4 regions of the Pseudoselenomonas caprae genome follow, and region 3 is predicted to be linked to each of the others. Evidence: riboswitches for the same ligand, from Rfam matches in the RefSeq annotation. Region 3 holds a riboswitch; each other region holds the start of a gene.
The links. Region 3 has a riboswitch for cobalamin ahead of cobI (precorrin-2 C(20)-methyltransferase). Riboswitches for the same ligand answer to the same signal wherever they lie in the genome.
Positions count from the first base shown of each region.

Region 1: it holds a riboswitch for cobalamin, as region 3 does, so the genes downstream of both, FZ041_RS03625 (sirohydrochlorin cobaltochelatase) here and cobI (precorrin-2 C(20)-methyltransferase) in region 3, are expected to answer to the same signal.
Region 2: it holds a riboswitch for cobalamin, as region 3 does, so the genes downstream of both, FZ041_RS10830 (methylmalonyl-CoA mutase family protein) here and cobI (precorrin-2 C(20)-methyltransferase) in region 3, are expected to answer to the same signal.
Region 4: it holds a riboswitch for cobalamin, as region 3 does, so the genes downstream of both, nikB (nickel ABC transporter permease) here and cobI (precorrin-2 C(20)-methyltransferase) in region 3, are expected to answer to the same signal.

Region 1 covers NZ_VTOZ01000005.1:78,538-83,048, forward strand. The annotation lists gene FZ041_RS03615 (SLC13 family permease) at 1-92, shown strand, start outside; gene FZ041_RS03620 (PLP-dependent aminotransferase family protein) at 134-1,468, shown strand; cobalamin riboswitch at 1,555-1,734, shown strand; gene FZ041_RS03625 (sirohydrochlorin cobaltochelatase) at 1,877-2,872, shown strand; ZMP/ZTP riboswitch at 3,019-3,101, shown strand; gene FZ041_RS03630 (xanthine phosphoribosyltransferase) at 3,153-3,728, shown strand; gene FZ041_RS03635 (nucleobase:cation symporter-2 family protein) at 3,748-4,511, shown strand, end outside.
Region 2 covers NZ_VTOZ01000024.1:18,245-22,755, reverse strand. The annotation lists gene FZ041_RS10830 (methylmalonyl-CoA mutase family protein) at 1-2,190, opposite strand, end outside; cobalamin riboswitch at 2,545-2,730, opposite strand; gene cbiM (cobalt transporter CbiM) at 2,905-3,918, shown strand; gene FZ041_RS10820 (energy-coupling factor transporter transmembrane component T) at 3,931-4,511, shown strand, end outside.
Region 3 covers NZ_VTOZ01000027.1:18,422-22,932, reverse strand. The annotation lists gene FZ041_RS11485 (FecCD family ABC transporter permease) at 1-848, opposite strand, end outside; gene FZ041_RS11480 (ABC transporter substrate-binding protein) at 845-1,798, opposite strand; gene cobI (precorrin-2 C(20)-methyltransferase) at 1,836-2,537, opposite strand; cobalamin riboswitch at 2,665-2,838, opposite strand; gene FZ041_RS11470 (sodium ion-translocating decarboxylase subunit beta) at 3,006-4,136, opposite strand; gene FZ041_RS11465 (OadG family protein) at 4,158-4,511, opposite strand, start outside.
Region 4 covers NZ_VTOZ01000035.1:665-5,175, forward strand. The annotation lists partial or broken gene FZ041_RS12850 (ABC transporter substrate-binding protein) at 1-576, opposite strand, end outside; gene nikC (nickel transporter permease) at 631-1,446, opposite strand; gene nikB (nickel ABC transporter permease) at 1,443-2,351, opposite strand; cobalamin riboswitch at 2,586-2,791, opposite strand; gene hydE ([FeFe] hydrogenase H-cluster radical SAM maturase HydE) at 3,169-4,245, shown strand; gene hydG ([FeFe] hydrogenase H-cluster radical SAM maturase HydG) at 4,238-4,511, shown strand, end outside.

The sequences.
Region 1 (4,511 bases), on a different contig from region 3:
ATTATGTCAAGGTCGGTATCCCCATGGTGCTGGTGGCTTTGCTCGTGTGCATCTTTGTCATCCCGATTTTCTGGCCCTTCTTCCCAGGATGAGTATGCGGGTGCACTAGCCTTGTAAGCGAGGAGGAATATACATGGAACGCGAAAAGATAATCCGGGGCATTGAGGCGTTTGACCCCGAGCTCTTCGATTTTATCCAGATGGAACTGAAGACGCAGCGCTATACGCTGTCCCTGCTGCCGAACGAGAACTATGCCTCGCCCTTCTGCTCATATCTGAAGGGCAGCCTGCTCAGCAATACCTATATGGACTATCACGATGTGGTGACGTGCAGCCGGCTGGAGTCCCTGGCCATCGAGCGCGCGAAGCGGTTGTTTGGCAGCGAGGCGGCCATCGTGCGCATCAACAATCTGGTCGCAGCGTCGCAGATCGTCTTCCACAATTTCGTCAACACTGGCGATACCATCATGTCCTTCAACCTGCGCAAGCGGGAATACTGCTATACCGAGGATATGAAGTACAATTTCGTGAAATACAGCATCGAGCCGGAGACGCAGCATCTGGATTACCGCCATATCGAGGCGCTGGCGCAGGAGTGCCGGCCCAAGATGATCATATTCTCGCCGACGAATTATCCGAAGGATGTCAACTACCGCAAGCTGGCGCAGATCGCGCATGGCGTGGGGGCCGTGCTATGGGTGGACATGAGTGCGGTCGTGGGACTGGTAGCCGCGAAATTGATGCATTCGCCGGTACCCCATGCCGACGTGGTGACGTTCTACACCCATGATACGCTGCGCGGACCCCAGAGCGCGGTGATCCTTACGAACAGCGAGAATGTGGACAGCCTCAACCAGATTGCCATCAATACGGGGCATGTATATCTGCAGGAGAATGTCCTGGCGGCACTCTGCATCGCATTCCGCGAGGCGGAGACGCCGGAGTTTGGCAAGTATTGCCAGCAGTGCCTGAAGAATGCCAATGCGCTGATGGAATCCCTCAAGGACAATGGCCTCAATATCGTCTATCATGGGACGAACAGCCAATACGTAGCCCCCGAGGTGCATTGTGAAGACCGCGGCCCCTTCCTGTCGCAGGTCAAGCAGGCGGGCTTCATCGTTAAATGCGACAATATCATGACCTTCGATGATGATAAGACGATCCCTGCGCTGCGGTTGTCGAGCCTGATCCCGACGACCCGCGGCATAAAGGAAGAGGAGATGGTCGAGGTCGGGCGGCTGCTGTCCAAGGCCATCGTGCCGGATCTCGACTCCAAGCAGATCGCCAAGATCCGCCAGTCCCTGGCGGAAATCGTATTCACCAAGCCGCTTTTTTCCGAGGAATGGCTGCCGCGCAAGAACATCATCAACCCGCTGTACAGCTCCCAGAACATCAATTATTCGCGGGAACTCTATGCGGCCAACAAGAAGAGTTTCCTCAAGCATCTGTTTGGCTTCGATGAGGATTGAGGCGGATGGGTGTTTTGTGTGTCCGCCGTTGACAGCGCTTCTCTGATGCACTATAATGAAAGCCGTGATATAAATCACGCATATAATTTCATAGTCAGGGAACAGGTGCTGTCTATGACAGCCGAAGAGAAAAGCCGGTCAAAACCGGCGCGGTCCCGCCGCTGTGAGGGGAGCGAACCTGCAAGATGGCCACTGGATGTATGTCTGGGAAGGCGCAGGGGAGCGATGAACCGAGCCAGAAGAACTGCCTGTCCGAAAGTCACCGTTTTGACTTGTCATTTGACCGGTCAAGCCACCTGCGAGCGATGGGAAGGGGACTGCTGACTATCCAACCACAGGATAGCAGGGGTCTTTTGGTGCGCCAAAAGGCCCTTTTCTATTTATCCAAGAAATAGGGGGATTCACATCATGAAAAACTGGAAAAAAGCATTGGCTGTATCTCTTGCCTGCACGGCTGCCTGGGGCTTTGCTGCTCCGCAGACTGAGGCTGCTTATCAGCTGAACCCGGAGGTCAAGAAACCGACGATGGCACTCAAGACGGCTTCGGAGATCGGTGTGCTCAAGAACGAGAACCCGGAGCTCAAGAACCTTGCGGATAAGGACGCCATCGTGGTCATGACCTTCGGCACGACGTTCAAAGATACGCGCGCTAAGACCATCGATGCAACGGTCAATGCCATCAAGGCTGCTCATCCGAATGTGAAGGTTGTCACGGCTTATACGTCCCATATCATCATCAAGCGCGTCCAGGAGAAGGAAGGCATCAAGTTCCCGACGCCGGAAGAGGCACTCGAGCAGCTCAAGGCTGATGGTTACAGCCGCGTAGCACTCGTTTCCCTCGATGTCATCCCGGGCATGGAGTACAACTACGACATGGGCGTTTATCAGAACTACAAGAACCAGTTCAAGAAGATGACGCTCGGTACGTCGCTGATGTACTGGCAGGGCCAGGAAGAGCAGGCCGATGATGTCACGGAAACCATCAAGGCGCTGTCCTCCCAGTTCCCGAAACAGGGCAAAGACGATGCTATCCTGATCATGGCTCATGGTACGCCGAACATTTCGAATGCGTATTACTCGGTCATCCAGGCAAAAATCGATGAGATGGGCTATAAGAACGTCTATGTCTATACGGTTGAAGGCTGGCCGTCCCTCGAGACTGTTATGCCGAAGCTCAAGAAGAACGGCATCAAACACGTTACGCTGATGCCGCTGATGATGGTTGCTGGTGACCATGCCAACAACGATATGGCTGGCGATGAGGAAGATTCGCATAAGTCCATGCTGGTCAAAGAGGGCTTCAAGGTGGATGCCTACATCCATGGCATTGGCGAGAACAAGAACATCCGTGACCTTTATGTTGCCCGTGCAAACGATGCATGGAATGCACTGGAGGCAAAATAAGACCATCTTTATGGTAAGCGAGGCGCGTGGGCATAGCTCACGCGTCTTTTTTAGGTGCATTCTTCGCAAAGAAATCCGTAAATCGCGGACATTTTTCTTGACGCAGCGGGGATAAATACTTATAATTAGCGTATAATCTGATAGCAACGAAACTGCATGGCTGACGGTTCAGTGGAATTGACCACGGGCCGTGCAGTTCGGGAAAATGCCGACCGTCTGGGCACCTTTTTAGGGGGCTCGGACTGTCGGCATTTTTAGTTAGCATGGAGGGACGATTATTTTGGAACTGCTGGAGAGAAAGATTCAGGAGGAAGGCATTGCCCTGCCGGGCAACGTGCTCAAGGTGGATTCGTTTTTGAACCATCAGATCGATCCGGAGCTGTCGCTGGCGATGGGCAGGGAGTTTGCGCGTTTGTTCCGCGATGCGGGCATCGACCGTGTGCTGACGGTGGAGGCATCGGGCATTGCCATCGGTGTCATGGCGGCTATGGAGCTCGGCGTACCGCTGGTCTTTGCGCGCAAGAAGAAATCGGTGCTGATGCATGAGCCGGTCTATGCGCATGAGGTTTACTCGTTCACGAAGAAAGAGACGTCAGAGATCATCGTGCTGCAGAAGTATCTGCCGGCTGGTGAGAATGTGCTGGTCATCGATGATTTCCTGGCCAATGGCGAGGCGGCACTGGGACTGGCGAGCATCGTTGAGGAGGCAGGCTCGAAGGTGGCTGGCATCGGCATTGCCATCGAGAAGGCCTTCCAGCGCGGCCATCAGCGCATCATCGACAAAGGGTATCACCTTGAGGCTCTGGCAAGCATTGCTTCGCTGGACGATGGCAAGATTACGTTTGTAGAGAAATAAATTTGTGGGGGAATTCATTGTGACGAACGCGATTCATCCGGTTGACCAGAAACTGCCGTTTTTGCGCACGCTTATCTACGGGGCTCAGCATGTGCTGGCCATGTATGCTGGTGCGGTAGCTGTGCCCTTGGTACTTGCCGGGGCCATCGGGCTTTCGACGGAGCAGCTCATTTATCTCATCAATGCCGATCTCTTCACCTGCGGGATCGCTACGTTGGTGCAGGCATTGAGCATCCGCGGTGTCATCGGTGCGAAGCTGCCGATCGTGCAGGGCTGCACGTTTACGGCGGTCACGCCGATGATCATCATCGCGAACACCCATGGCGGCGGAGCAGCTGGCCTGCAGGTCGTCTATGGCTCGGCTATCTTTGCCGGCATTGCCTGCTTCATCATCAGCAATTTCTTCAGCAAGATGCTGCGGTTCTTCCCACCGGTGGTCACGGGCTCGGTCATCACGATCATCGGCCTGTCGCTGCTGCCGGTAGCGGTCAACTGGATCACGGGGCCGAATCCTGCGGCTGCTGATTACTGTGACCCGTCAAACATCGCTCTGTCGCTGGCGGTGCTGGCAATCATCCTCTTCATCTACCGCACCTGCAAGGGATTCCTGGGGCATATTTCAGTGCTGCTGGGCCTGGTGATCGGCACGGGGATTGCAGCTGCTTTCGGCATGGTGGATTTCCATGCCGTCAGCGAAGCGGCGGTGCTCGGTGTCACGACGCCCTTTGCCTTTGGCCTGCCGGTATTTGAGCCGGTATCGTGCCTCATCATGACGCTGGTCAT
Region 2 (4,511 bases), on a different contig from region 3:
CATCATTCCTTTCTTCTGCTGCAGGAACTGCAGGATTTTGTAACAATTGGCTCGTACCGAAATGTAATCGTCAATGCCCGCCGCGTTGTACGTTTCGAGCAATTCTTTCGGTGCGGCTCCAGCCAGATAGACCGTAGCCGCTGGCAGCGCCTTATGAAGTTTTGGTGCTAAATCGGGAACGATTTCCGGATAGGTCGCATCGGTCGAACAGATGACCACGGCATCCGCCCCGGACTCGGCTGCGGCGGCCGCCGCTTCATCGGTCGTCTTGAAACCATCGTTACGCAAGACCTCAAAAGCCCCGACCTGCAAAAAGCCTGTGGTAAAGTCCGCCCTTGCCTTATGCTGCGGAATCGGCCCCATATTCGCCAGGAAAATGCGCACGTTATCCCCCTTGTCGGCTGCGTATTTTTCCGTGCGGTGACGCAGGCCCTCAAAGCGTTCACTCCAGCGGTGCGGCGTGATTTTCTCGACACTTGGCGCCTCACCAGTCTTTGGCAGTGCTGCCCAAAGCTCCGGCAGAGTTGCCCCAGCCTCGGCAGCCGCGATAGCTGCCGTCACCCGGTCTGTTTGAGCTTTCGACAGGGCCTCGAGTTTCTCCGCGCGATACTTGCCGTCGATATCCGCCAGATACGCTTCGATGGCCTCGGTACGCGCTTTTTTATTTTCGGCCCAATCCTCGGTGCGCGGGTCGAGAAGTTTCTCCGTCATATTCGGGTACATATTGTTACCGACAATGCGGTCGCGCCTGAGCTCGGCATTCTTGAACCGCTCAGCCAGCACCTCGCCGATGGCCTGCTGCGGCTTGCCAGCCTTCAGCGCCTCGACAATACCGCCTGCACCCTCCACCGTCTGGAAGGCCTCCCAGATCTTTTCCTTGACCTGTTTCGTCAGCGACTCCACCGCCCACGAACCACCGGCCGGATCGATTGGCTGCAAGAGACCGAACTCTTCCTGCAGGATAATCTGCACGTTACGCGCAATGCGGCGCGAGAACACGTCGCCCTTGCGAATCGGCTCATCAAACGGTGCATTCTCAAACGAATCGATACCGCCGACAACCCCCGAAAAGATTTCTGTCGTGTTGCGCAGCATATTAACATAGGGATCATAGACCGTCTTGAAGAACAATGCCGGCCGGGCATGGACATGCATGCGCTGGGACTCGGTACTGCCGCCAAAGGCCGCGATGATCTGCGCCCAGATGGGCCGCATCGCGCGGAGCTTCGCAATCTGCAGGAAGAAATTGGCCCCCATCGAAAAACCGAACATGATCTGGCTGGCCGCCTCATCAATCGAAAGGCCCCGTTTTTGCATCTCCCGCAAATAAGTGACTGCCGTGTCAATCGTATAGGATGCCTCCTGGATATCATTGGCACCGCCGCGGCTGTAGACATCGCTGCGGACCATAATCGTGCGCAGCTCCGGCGCATTGGCGATAGCCCATTTCGCACACTCCGCCAGCTCATCATAGCGGTCGCTGAGCGTTGCCGACAGGGTTCCCCGCTCGGCCAGCTCGCCAATGGGATCAGCACCGATAAAGCCGCAGACCGCCTGCATGTCTTTCCCCGATGCCCGGCGCACAGCCGCCACCATCGACAGCAACGGCAGTGCTGTCTGGCCGGCATAGAGGTAGAGCGGCTGCTCGTCGAGCTTGAGTCCATCGAGCAGTACATGCATATCGTCCAGCGTCGTTACGCTGCAGCCCTCATCGCCCGGCTTTTCCGCCTCGCGTGCATCCTGACCGGTCAAGGTTGACTGGTCAAGTTTGATATGATAGATTGTCGAGCCTTTTTCCAGCTCGTATTTCAGCAGCTCATTGTTCTCCGCAGGCATCGTCTCATCGCAGGCCTGGGCGATCCCCCAAGGCGACTTGATATAGCCATTGGGACGGGAGCCGCGCAGGAAATCATCCATGCCGGGGAAAGACGTGCGTGGAAGGATTTCCTCGGTGGTATTGCGGAAGTACATCGGGTCAAAGGTGATTCCCTCGTAGGTCTTGGTGAACATCTTCTTCTCAAAGGGTGCTCCCTTCAGGAGCGTGATACAGTTCTCCTTCCACTCTTCGTACGTCGGCGGCGTGAATTCGTCGAGCGGGACATCGGGGAACTCGGTCTGCTGCTCGGCCTTCTTCAGAATGGCCTGCAGGTCGAGTTCCGACTCTGCCTGTGTCTTTGTTTCATTACTCATATACATTTCCCCCTTTAAAGGTAGAATAATATATGCTCCATTTCATCCGCCCAGGCAAAAAAAGAAGGGTCTCGATCCTTCCACAAATCGAGACCCTTGCTGCAACAAAGGCAGCCAATACATAGAACTGAATGAAATGTATGAGCAATTTCTTCCCCACAGAAGATTCCATGAGGAAAAACCTTTCGCCTAAAGTCAAGAACAGCGAGAATACATACCACAATGAGCCCATTCCCTGCTGCATGCGGAAATAGGCTCATCTTGAAAAACATTCAGTTCTAACGGTCAGGTAAAAGCCTGACTCTTTCTAAACTAAATCGTCCAAGATCCCCATCCCCATCGCTCGCAGGTCAAACGGTGATCGTCAATCAGGCAGTTCTCCTGGCTCCAGTTCATCGCTCCTCCGCGCCTTCCCAAAGAGGCTTTTTCCCTCTCCAGTGACATATCTGCGGAGTCGCTCGCTGTTACAGTGGCGGGACCGCGCCGGATTTTACCGGCTTCCCTATTAAGTCTTGCGACACCTGATCCAATCGCGATATTCTGTTTTAACTGATATTTATTTTACTATTGTTTGGACTAATTGTCAAATTTTCGCGAAAAAAATCACAGGTCGAAATCACATCCCCCTAGGGCTTACAAATCTCGCGGAAATACTTTAAACTGTAATCATATTGAGGTCTTATTTCTTTCTTATTTAATGTTAGGAGTGATAGTATGCACATTCCAGAAAATTATCTGAGCCCGTCCACCTGCGCCGTCTTCGGTGCTGCCATGGCACCGGTCTGGTGGCTGGCCGTGCAGAAAGTCAAACAGGAAATTCCCAAGGAAAAAATGCCGCTGCTGGGAATTGGCGCGGCCTTTTCGTTCCTTGGCATGATGTTCAACCTGCCGCTTCCCGGCGGCACGACTGGTCACGCCGTCGGCGCCGTGCTGCTGGCCATCCTGTTCGGCCCTTGGTCTGCCTGCCTTGCCGTCAGCGTCGCCCTGTTCGTGCAGGCGCTCTTCTTCGGCGACGGCGGACTGCTGGCTTTCGGTGCCAACTGCTTCAACATGGCATTTGTCATGCCGTTTGCCGGCTGGGCCATCTATCAGCTCCTGAAGAAAGCAATGCCGCAGCATGATCTCGCTGCCGCCGGCATCGGTGCATATGCCGGCATCAATCTCGCCGCCCTTTGTGCGGCCATCGAGTTCGGCCTCCAGCCGCTGCTCTTCACGGACGCAGCAGGCCATGCCCTCTATTGCCCGTATCCGCTGTCGGTTTCCATCCCCGCGATGATGGCCGGCCACCTGACGCTTTTCGGTCTTGCAGAGGTCGTCTTCACCACAGCCATCCTGGCCTTCCTGAAGCAGGCTTCTCCCGCGCTTCTGGCAACAGATGGCCACGAGTCCCAGGGCAGCAAGGCTGTCTACGGCCTTCTCGGTCTGCTGATCCTCGGCACGCCGCTGGGGCTGCTCGCCACGGGTACCGCCTGGGGGGAATGGGACCCCGAGGAGCTCGCTGAGCAGGATTTCCTCGGCTCTGCACTTGGCTATACGCCAGCTGGCATGGAGGATGGCTTCACCTTTGACGCCCTGTTCCCCGACTATGCCATCGCCGGCCTGCCCGAATCCTTCGGCTATATCCTGTCCGCCATCATCGGCACAGCGCTCCTGGTGCTCGCCTTCAAGGCCTTCGCCTCCTTCTTCCACGCGCCAACCGATTATGACACATCCATCGCCAAACACTAAGGGGCTTATTGCATGTTGAAACTTCCTCCATGGGCAACACAGGAAGAACACTATCAGCCAAATCGGGACCGGGACTATTTCATCTCCCGGTCTCTTTTGCGTGTACTGACCGTGCTGCTCACCCTCCGTCAGCAATGCGCCGCTGGGAGCCGTTCCGTCTCGGCTCCGTGCGCGCTCTGTTTCCTGTTCTTCTGGCTGCTATGCTGCGCAGCCGCCCACACCGCGGCCTTCCTGCTCTGCCAGCTGGCACTCACCCTTGTCGTGCTCTGCCTGCTGCCAGGGCATATGCTGTGGCAGGCACTCCAGACGGCCTTTGCCGCCGCACTCTTCACCCTGCTGCTCATCCTGCCCGCCCTCTGGCTCGGCAGCGGCCCGCTCGTCCTGCTGCTGCCGGCCAAGACCTTCCTATCCGTCACCGCCCTGGCCAGCCTGCGGGCCTTCCTGCCGGGGAACGACATCACGGCGGCCCTGCGTGCCTTCCACGTGCCGCAAACGGTCATCTTTCTCTTGGACACGACGCTGCGCTATATCATCCTGCTCGGCGAGATTGCCAGCGATATGCTGACAGCGCTCAAGCTGCGCTCCGTCGGCAG
Region 3 (4,511 bases):
AAGCGATAGTCCGAGCCCACCAGCAGCCGCGCAGCATGGGGGACAATAAGGCCGACAAACCCCAATAGGCCGACCACTGACACGGCACTTGCCGCGAGCAATGCCGCGACCGCCGTCGCCAAAAGCCGCGTCCGTTCCACGGACAGGCCAAGACCGCGGGCCAGCTCATCCCCGAGCTGGAGAATATTGAGCTGCCGCGCGAGTACCAGCGCCAGCACCAGCCCGGCCAGCGTATAGGGCCAAAGCAGCTCGACATGCGGCCAGCTGCGCGCCGACAGTCCGCCGACCATCCACATCAGCGCACTATGGACCCTGTCACTGTAAAAAATCATCATCGCCGAAATCCCTGCGCCGAAAAAGGCTGACACAGCGACGCCCGCCAGGATGATGCGGATTGGCCGGATACCGTTCTTCCAGGCCAGAAGATAGATGAGCATAGCTGCTCCCATCGCTCCAGCAAACGCCACTGGCATGATAAGCCAGCTGTGTTCTGGCAGTGCGAGCATGATGACAATGCCCGCCAGCCCTGCCCCCGATGATATGCCGATGATATGCGGATCAGCCAGCGGATTTTTCATGATGGCCTGCAAGATAGCTCCCGACAACGACAGATTGATGCCGACAAAGGCGGCAACGATAGTGCGTGGCAAACGGATATTCATCAGGATCTGCTGATGGGTGCCAGCACTGTCCCCTAAAAGCGCAGCGGCAATCTCTGCCAATGGAATGGGAACGGAACCTTTCATTATGCTGATGATGCCGCCCAGACATGCCAAAACGGCAAATACCACTAATAGTGATATCCGCCGCTTTACCAGACGGTCCGATTCAGCCGGCATTTTTTTCATTTGGCAAACACCTCAGGATAAACGCATCTGGCCATCGCCTCGACGGCCTCCGGATAATGGATGCCGGGGCTCAACAGGAAAAGATCCTGCGGCAAATAGTAGACACGCCCCTCACGTACAGCCGCGACCGACTGCCAGGCAGGGCTGCCCTTCATCGTTGCATCCATCTCGCTCTTGATGGCATCCAGCTTGCCCATGCTTGTGACAAAGATGAGCTCCGGATTCTGGGCGACGAGATTTTCCAGACTGTACGGTGCTGCATCGGGATTCTTCTCCAGCGGTGCCGTGCCACTGGCTACATTCTCCCAGCCCAGCATCTTCGCCACCGATCCGGCAATGCTGCCCTCAAGCTGCACCGTAAGGCCCTGGCTTGTACTATGGATGACAGATACGCGGCGCTTGTCCTGCGGAATCTTATCCTTGACCGACTGGATTTTCGCATCCATGTCAGCAATCAGCTTGTCGCCTTTGTCCTTGGCGCCCGTCACCTGCGCCAGAATGCCGACCTCGCGCTTGACATCCTCATAGCTCTTCATATCGAGCACCAAAGTACGGATGCCATTGCTCTCCAGCGCATCGACGAGCTTCTCGTTCATACCTTTATTGACAATGACAAGATCCGGCTCACAGGCCAGCACTTTCTCGGCATCAATCTGATAGACCTTACCGACGCTGGTGAGCTCCTTGGCGTAATCCGGCATCTTGGTCTTGGAATCCGGACGGCCGACAACCAATGCTGCGCCATCGACGGACTCCAATGGCTCCAAAAACGATGCTGAGGTCACGACAATACGCTTCGGCTTTTGGGGAAGCACGACCTCGCGGCCCAAATCATCGGTAATGACCGCATACGCCTTGGCGGAACTGCCGTCCGTGGCAGCAGGCTGCGGTCCACAGCCTGCTGCCAGCATAACCAGTGCCGCCATAAGCAAGAACAGGATTTTTTTCATGATAGAAAACTTCCCTTCTATATATCAACCATCCCGCTTAGTTTTTCCGCGTCAGGATAGTCGATAAGTAATTCAGTTTTTCCTCTTTATGCGCCTCGATGTCCTCGATGATGCGTTCATCGGGAAGACCTGCACGGCTTACGAGCACAGCCTGCTTGGCCATATCGTTGCGGGCCAGCATATCCGTGATTTCAGCGAAATTCTTGTACACCTTCATGAGCACGACATTATCGGCCGACTGCACAGCTTTTTCGACCTTCTCCGGCGAAGCTGTTGCCGGCACGATGCTAAGCACATCGTCGCCCTCAACGATCGGATACCCCATCTGGCTGCCGATTGCCGCAAATGCCGGAATGCCCGGGATTGTCTGGATTTCGATATCTTCATGCTCCAGCAAGCGGTAAACATAGATGTATGTGCTATAAAACATCGGATCGCCGAGCGTCAGGAAAGCCACATTCTTGCCCGCCTTCAAAAGTGCCAGGATTTCCTTCTTATTCGACTCCCAGGCATCGGTATTGTTCTCTGCAAACCCCTTGACCATCGGGAATACCTGATAGACAATCTCGATATCCTTCTTCAGATATGGTTTGGCAATCGAAAGCGCCACACTGCCATCCTTCTTCTCTGTCTTCGGTGCAATCAGCACATCAACCTTCTCGATGGCACGGATTGCCTTGATTGTCAAGAGCTCCGGATCGCCAGGGCCCACACCAATACCATAAAAAATTCCGCTCATACTTCTGATAACCTCCACCTGCTACTTGGTTTACACCATAAAAAAAGCCTTCTCCACGCAGAGAAGGGACTCCACTATACGCCGAATCCCCTCCCCATCGTTCGTAGGTGCGAAAGCCTGCACTTTCACGGTGATTTTCAGACTGGCAGTTCTCCTGACTCTGCCTCATCAAACCTCAAGCCTTCCCAGCAAACTGCCAGTGACATATTATGAGATTCTCCGCATTACAGTGGCGTGACCGTACCGGCATCGCACCGGTTTCTCTATTAAGCCTCACGGCACCCGTCCATTTACAAATTTTACACCGATGCATACGGCCTGTCAATCGACAGCACTGGCACCTTTATGTTCAAATTGCAGAGTGTCCGTAAGCGCAGAAATCAGAAAGAACGCAGAAACCTGCAATTCGGTAAAGCAAAAGCCCGCTGACTCATATCTTGAATCAGCGGGCTTACCTATTCTATGAACTTATTTGAGCATAGCCAGCATCGTACCAGCAGCTACTGCCGTACCGATGACGCCAGCAACGTTCGGGCCCATGGCATGCATGAGCAGGTAGTTGCCCGGTTTTGCCTTCATGCCAACCACCTGGCTGACGCGTGCTGCCATCGGCACTGCCGATACACCAGCCGAGCCGATCAGCGGGTTGATCTTCCAGCCGGACACACGGCACATGATCTTGCCGAACAGGACACCGCCAGCCGTACCAGCGATGAAAGCCACAAGGCCAAGGCCGATGATCATGAGCGTCTGCGGAACGAGGAAGTCATCGGCATTCATCGTCATGCCAGTACCCGTTGCGAGGAAAATCGTAACGATGTTGCAGAGCGAATTCTGCGCCGTATCCGAGAGGCGGTCCATGACGCCGGACTCACGGAACAAGTTGCCGAGCATCAAGCAGCCAAGCAGCGACGCGATTGGCGGCAGCAGCAGGCTGATGACGATTGCAGCAACGATTGGGAAGCAGACACGCTCGAACTTCGTAACCGGACGCAACTGCTCCATGGCCACCTCACGCTCTTTCTGCGACGTCAAGAGCTTCATGATCGGCGGCTGGATCAGCGGAACCAGCGACATGTAGGAGTAAGCGGCTACGGCAATCGCGCCCAGGAGGTGCGGTGCCATCTGGATGGAAAGATAGATAGCCGTCGGGCCATCAGCACCACCGATGATGCCGATAGCGCCAGCTTCCTGTACGTTGAAGCCCAGGAGCATTGCGCCGACGAGGGCGACGAAGACACCGATCTGTGCAGCTGCCCCCAGGAGCAGGGTAACCGGGCGGGCGAGCAGCGGGCCGAAGTCCGTCATCGCACCGATGCCCAGGAAGATCAGCGGCGGGAAAATCTCATTGGCGATACCATAGTGGATAGCCTGCATAAGGCCCGGCTCCGTGAAGAAGCCCGTGCGCGGGAAGTTTGCCAGCACGCAGCCGAAGGCGATCGGCCCCAGGAGCAGCGGCTCAAACTCCTTGACAATGGCCATATAGAGCAGCAGCAAACCCACGAGGATCATGATGCCATTGCCCATGGTGAATGCCGAAAAACCGCTGTCAGCCCAAACCGACTGCAGGGAAACGGCAAATGCATTCAAAAGTTCCATAATATTTCCTCCTTCCCTGCCTTAGCCCCGGTTTGCCATCTGTGCACGGCCGGAATTTTTCCAAGCATCACGCGGCAACGGGCGAATCGCACGAACCTGCTCCATGCCATAGCCATAGCTGGCAATCGCTGCAGCGATGACGGCGACGATCTCCGGGGAAATCCCCTCCTCGGCAGCTGCCGTCCCGGCTGCCGGCGCGCTTTCCACAGGCGCAGCAGCTGCTTCTGCCGGTGCGGGTGCGGCCTCTTCCTGCTTTTCCTGTTTCGGTTTCGTCGGATCGATGATGTGGATCAGATTGATGACAAGACCCAAAACCGTCAGAACCAGGAATACGACCGTCATGTTGATCAGCATGATGATCAAAGGATTCGTTGT
Region 4 (4,511 bases), on a different contig from region 3:
TACCATATACGGGCCAGTACAGATGGGGCCTTCCTTGGCAAAATCACGGCCAGCCTCGGCCTTCGTATCCACCACGATGAACAATGGATCTGCCAGGAAGCCCATGAGATTCGGCATCGGTTTTTCCGTCGTGATGATAAGATTCTGCCCTTCGGCCCGGATTTCCTTATACTTGAAGAATGTCTCCGCACGATTGTTCTTGGCAAAAACGCGTTCCAGTGATGCCTTGACAGCCTCGGCCGTCAGTTCATCCCCATTGGAGAATTTCACGCCATCACGGATCTTGATGGTCCATGTCAGATGGTCGTCACTGATTGACCATTTCTCCGCCAGCCACGGCTGCACATTCATCTTCTCATCAAACTTTGTCAGGCACTCACCCAGACCATAGCGCATGACTACCCAGCCAAAATAGTTCTGCGTCGGCTCCAGGGTATCAGCAAAATTCGTCACACCAACCTTCAGTATGCCCTTCTGCACCGACTCATTGCCAGCCGTACTACCGCAGCCAGCAATCAGCGCAGCAGCGGCAATCCCGCACAAACCCACGCTTACAGCCCGCCAAAGTTTCTTCATTCTGCTTTTTTCCATGAAAATATCATCCTCTCCACAACATGACTAAATCACATCTCAGTTCTGACGCGGATCCAAAACATCGCGCAAACTGTCTCCCCACAGGTTGAACACCGCAACTACCAAAAAGATAGCCAAGCCTGGATAAACCATCAACCACGGTGCCGATTGGATATATTGCCGCCCCTCATTGAGCATTAATCCCCACTCTGGTATTGGCGGCTGAGCCCCAAAGCCCAAAAACGACAGCCCTGCAATCTCCATCATCATCGTGCCGATATCCATCGCCGCCGTGATGACTACCAGCGGCAACGTATTCGGCAGGATATGGCGCCACAAGATCATCGGCGTCCGCGTGCCGCTGAGACGGGCCGCCAGCACAAAATCCTGCTGCCGGAGCTTGAGCACCAGACTGCGCACCAGGCGCGCATATTTCGCCCAGCTTACCACCAGCAGCGCCATGATGGTATTGATGATACTGCCACCAAGTATTCCCGCAATGGCAATCGCCAGCACAATCCCAGGGAATGACAGCATCATATCCGCCAGCCGCATGAAGACCATCTCCACACGGCCGCCAAAATAACCGGCCAATGTGCCTACCAGCGACCCCGTCAAAGCCACCAGTACCACCAGGCAGAGCGTCATAAACAACGACGTCTGCGTGCCGCAGATGATCCGCGAAAAAATATCGCGGCCCAGCTTATCCGTCCCCAGCCAATGCTCAGCCGACGATGGCTGCAAGGCCAGCTGCATATTGCTGGCCAGCGGATCTTGCGGTGTCAGGTAAGGAGCAAACAATGCCACCAGCACGATAAGTGACACCAGCGCCGTATAAAAGGAAAACAACTTGTGCTCCCAAATAAGCGTCATCTTCGTACCTCCCTTCTAAGGCGCGGATTCAGATAAGTATACGACAGATCGACCAAAAAATTGATGGACATATAGACCAGGGAAATCCAAAGGACAAAGCCCTCGATAAGCGGATAATCACGCATCGTGATAGCCCGCACCGCCATGTTGCCGATCCCCGGCCATGAAAATACGATTTCGACTACGGCTACACCGCCTAGCAGCCACCCCATCGACATCCCCAACAACGTGATCAATGGCAACATCGCATTGGGCAGGACATGTTTCCAAAGGATTGCCATCTCCGACAATCCCCGAGCCCTGATTCCCGTGACATAGTCTTGATTCAGTTCTTCCAATACCACCGTACGGACCTGCCGCATGTATTTCGATGACATATAGATTGCCAGTGTCAAAGCAGGCAGCACGATTCCCGCCGCCGTGACTTCCGACTGCGCAATGGGAAACAGGCGCAGCTTCAAACCGAATACATATAGCAGCAACAATCCCAGCCAAAAACTTGGCATCGATACACCGATAAAGGACAACCCCCGCACGAGATGGTCTGGCAGCCTGTTCCGCTTCACAGCCGATAAGATCCCCAGCGGCAGCGAAATCAGCACCACTAGGACCATCGTGACAAATGCCAGAAGCAACGTCCCTTTGAACCCCTCCAGCAATTTTGCTGTAACCGGTTTCTTCGCAGAGTAAGACATACCCATATTTCCCTGCAAAACACCAGCCGCCCAATTCCCATACTGGACCAGGAACGGCTTATCGAGCCCCAGCTCATGCCGCGTCTGAGCCAGCGTCTCCTCCGACACGATCGTATCCGAAGCTTCCAGCAGCATCGAAGCCGGATCACCAGGTGCCAGCCAGGTCAGGCAAAAAGTCAGGAAGCTGACACCAATGACCGTCACCACCATCTGCAAAAGGCGGCTCCCATATGATTGCAACCACAACATCTCCCTCTCACCTCCACAAACAGATAAAAACCAATGTCACTGAACTCTTATCCATAAACAGCGTCCCTCTTCTCCCTTCCCCGCCCGCACACCGGACAGGCATAAAAAAAACCTGTCTGCAAAATGCAGACAGGCCAGGAATATCCAGAGCACGAATCTCCTCCGAAAATCCCCTCCCTATCGCTCGCAGGTCAAACGGTGATTGTCAATCAGGCAGTTCTCCTGGCTCCAGTTCATCATGATTGCTGCGCCTTCCCAAGAAAATCATTCCTCAGTGACCGGGATACCCTCAAAAGTGGCATCCACGAAGCAGCATCACTCGCTGTTACAGTGGCGGGACCGCGCCGGACTTTACCGGCTTCCCTATTAAGTCTTGCGACACCTGATCCATACTTTATGATATTGCATATCATATGCAAAAATATGCGAAAACATTGTAATTATACCATTTTCTGAACTGCGTGTCAAAACTAGACAAATTCCCTAAACCGCTTAAAAATTATGTTTTTATCCCCCCGGGGAGCTTCACACCCCCATTAATATTTTTTATAATAAAACTAATCGTAAGATATATTCCATTCACTAATCCAGAGGCTCAACTGTTTTAGCTGGAATGTATATGCAGAGAATAACTTCCCGTTTGTCTACTGCAATATATAGGCGCCGTGCATCAGTATGATTATTATCAATGGATACGATGCACGGCGTCTTATTTCCCTATTTTTCGTGTTATAATGGAAAAACAACGAATACTTCAGCAACCATCCGAGGCTAGACTATGAACAGGAAAAACTTGCTTGACCAGTTGGCTCATACCCATACCCTCGCCTTCGAAGACTTCATCGATCTGCTTGCACACCAAGATGAAGAATTGCAGGCATACGCAGCCGGACTGGCCGTCAAAACAACACAGTGCTATTACGGCAACAAGGTTTTCAGCCGCGGCCTGATCGAATTCACGAACATCTGCCAAAACAACTGCTATTACTGCGGCATCCGTGCCAGCAATGAAAACGTCCAGCGGTACCGGCTGAGTGATGAACAGATCCTGCAATGTGCCGCCACCGGCTATGAACTGGGCTTCCGCACCTTCGTCCTGCAAGGCGGCGAGGATCCCTACTACACCGACGACAGGATCTGCCATCTGGTGCAGCAGCTCAAGTACAAACATCCCGATTGCGCCATCACCTTGTCCATTGGCGAAAAGAGCCCAGAAAGCTATAAGCGCTACCGGCAGGCAGGGGCCGAGCGCTACCTTCTGCGCCATGAAACCGCAACGCCTGCGCATTACCATAAGCTCCACCCGCCGTCCATGAGTGCCGAAAACCGCTACGGCTGTCTCCGCACCTTGAAAGCGCTCGGTTTCCAGACGGGCGCCGGCTTCATGGTCGGCTCACCATGGCAGACATCGGAAGATCTGGCCCGCGACCTCATCTTCCTCCACGAGCTTCAGCCGGAGATGGTAGGCATCGGCCCCTTCATCCCCGCCGCAGGAACACCGTTTGCCCAGCAGCCAGCCGGCACCTTAGACCAGACGCTGTTCCTGCTGAGCCTCATCCGGCTGCTGCTGCCAGAAGTGCTGCTGCCAGCCACCACGGCCTTGGGCACGATCGATCCCCGCGGCCGCGAAAAGGGCATCCTGGCTGGTGCCAACGTAGTCATGCCCAACCTTTCCCCCCGGAACGTCCGGGCAAAATACCAGCTCTACGACAACAAGATCTGCACTGGGGAAGAAGCTGCTGAATGCATTGTCTGCCTAACCAAACGAATGAAATCCGTCGGCCGTGAGCTGGCCGTCGACCGGGGCGACAATGTCCGCTATATGAAAATGAAGGAGGAACCATACTGTGTATAATCCCAAATCGAGCAAAGCCGCAGAATTCATCGACCACGAGGAAATCCTCGCCTCCCTTGAATATGCTGACCAAAACAAGAACAATGCTGAACTCATCGATTCCATCCTCGCGAAAGCCAAGGAATGCAAAGGCCTTGACCATCGCGAAGCATCGGTTCTATTGGCCTGTGAGATCCCCGAAAAAAATGAGGAGATCTTCAAGCTTGCCGAGGACATCAAAAAGCAATTCTACGGCAACCGCATCGTGCTGTTCGCTCCGCTTTACC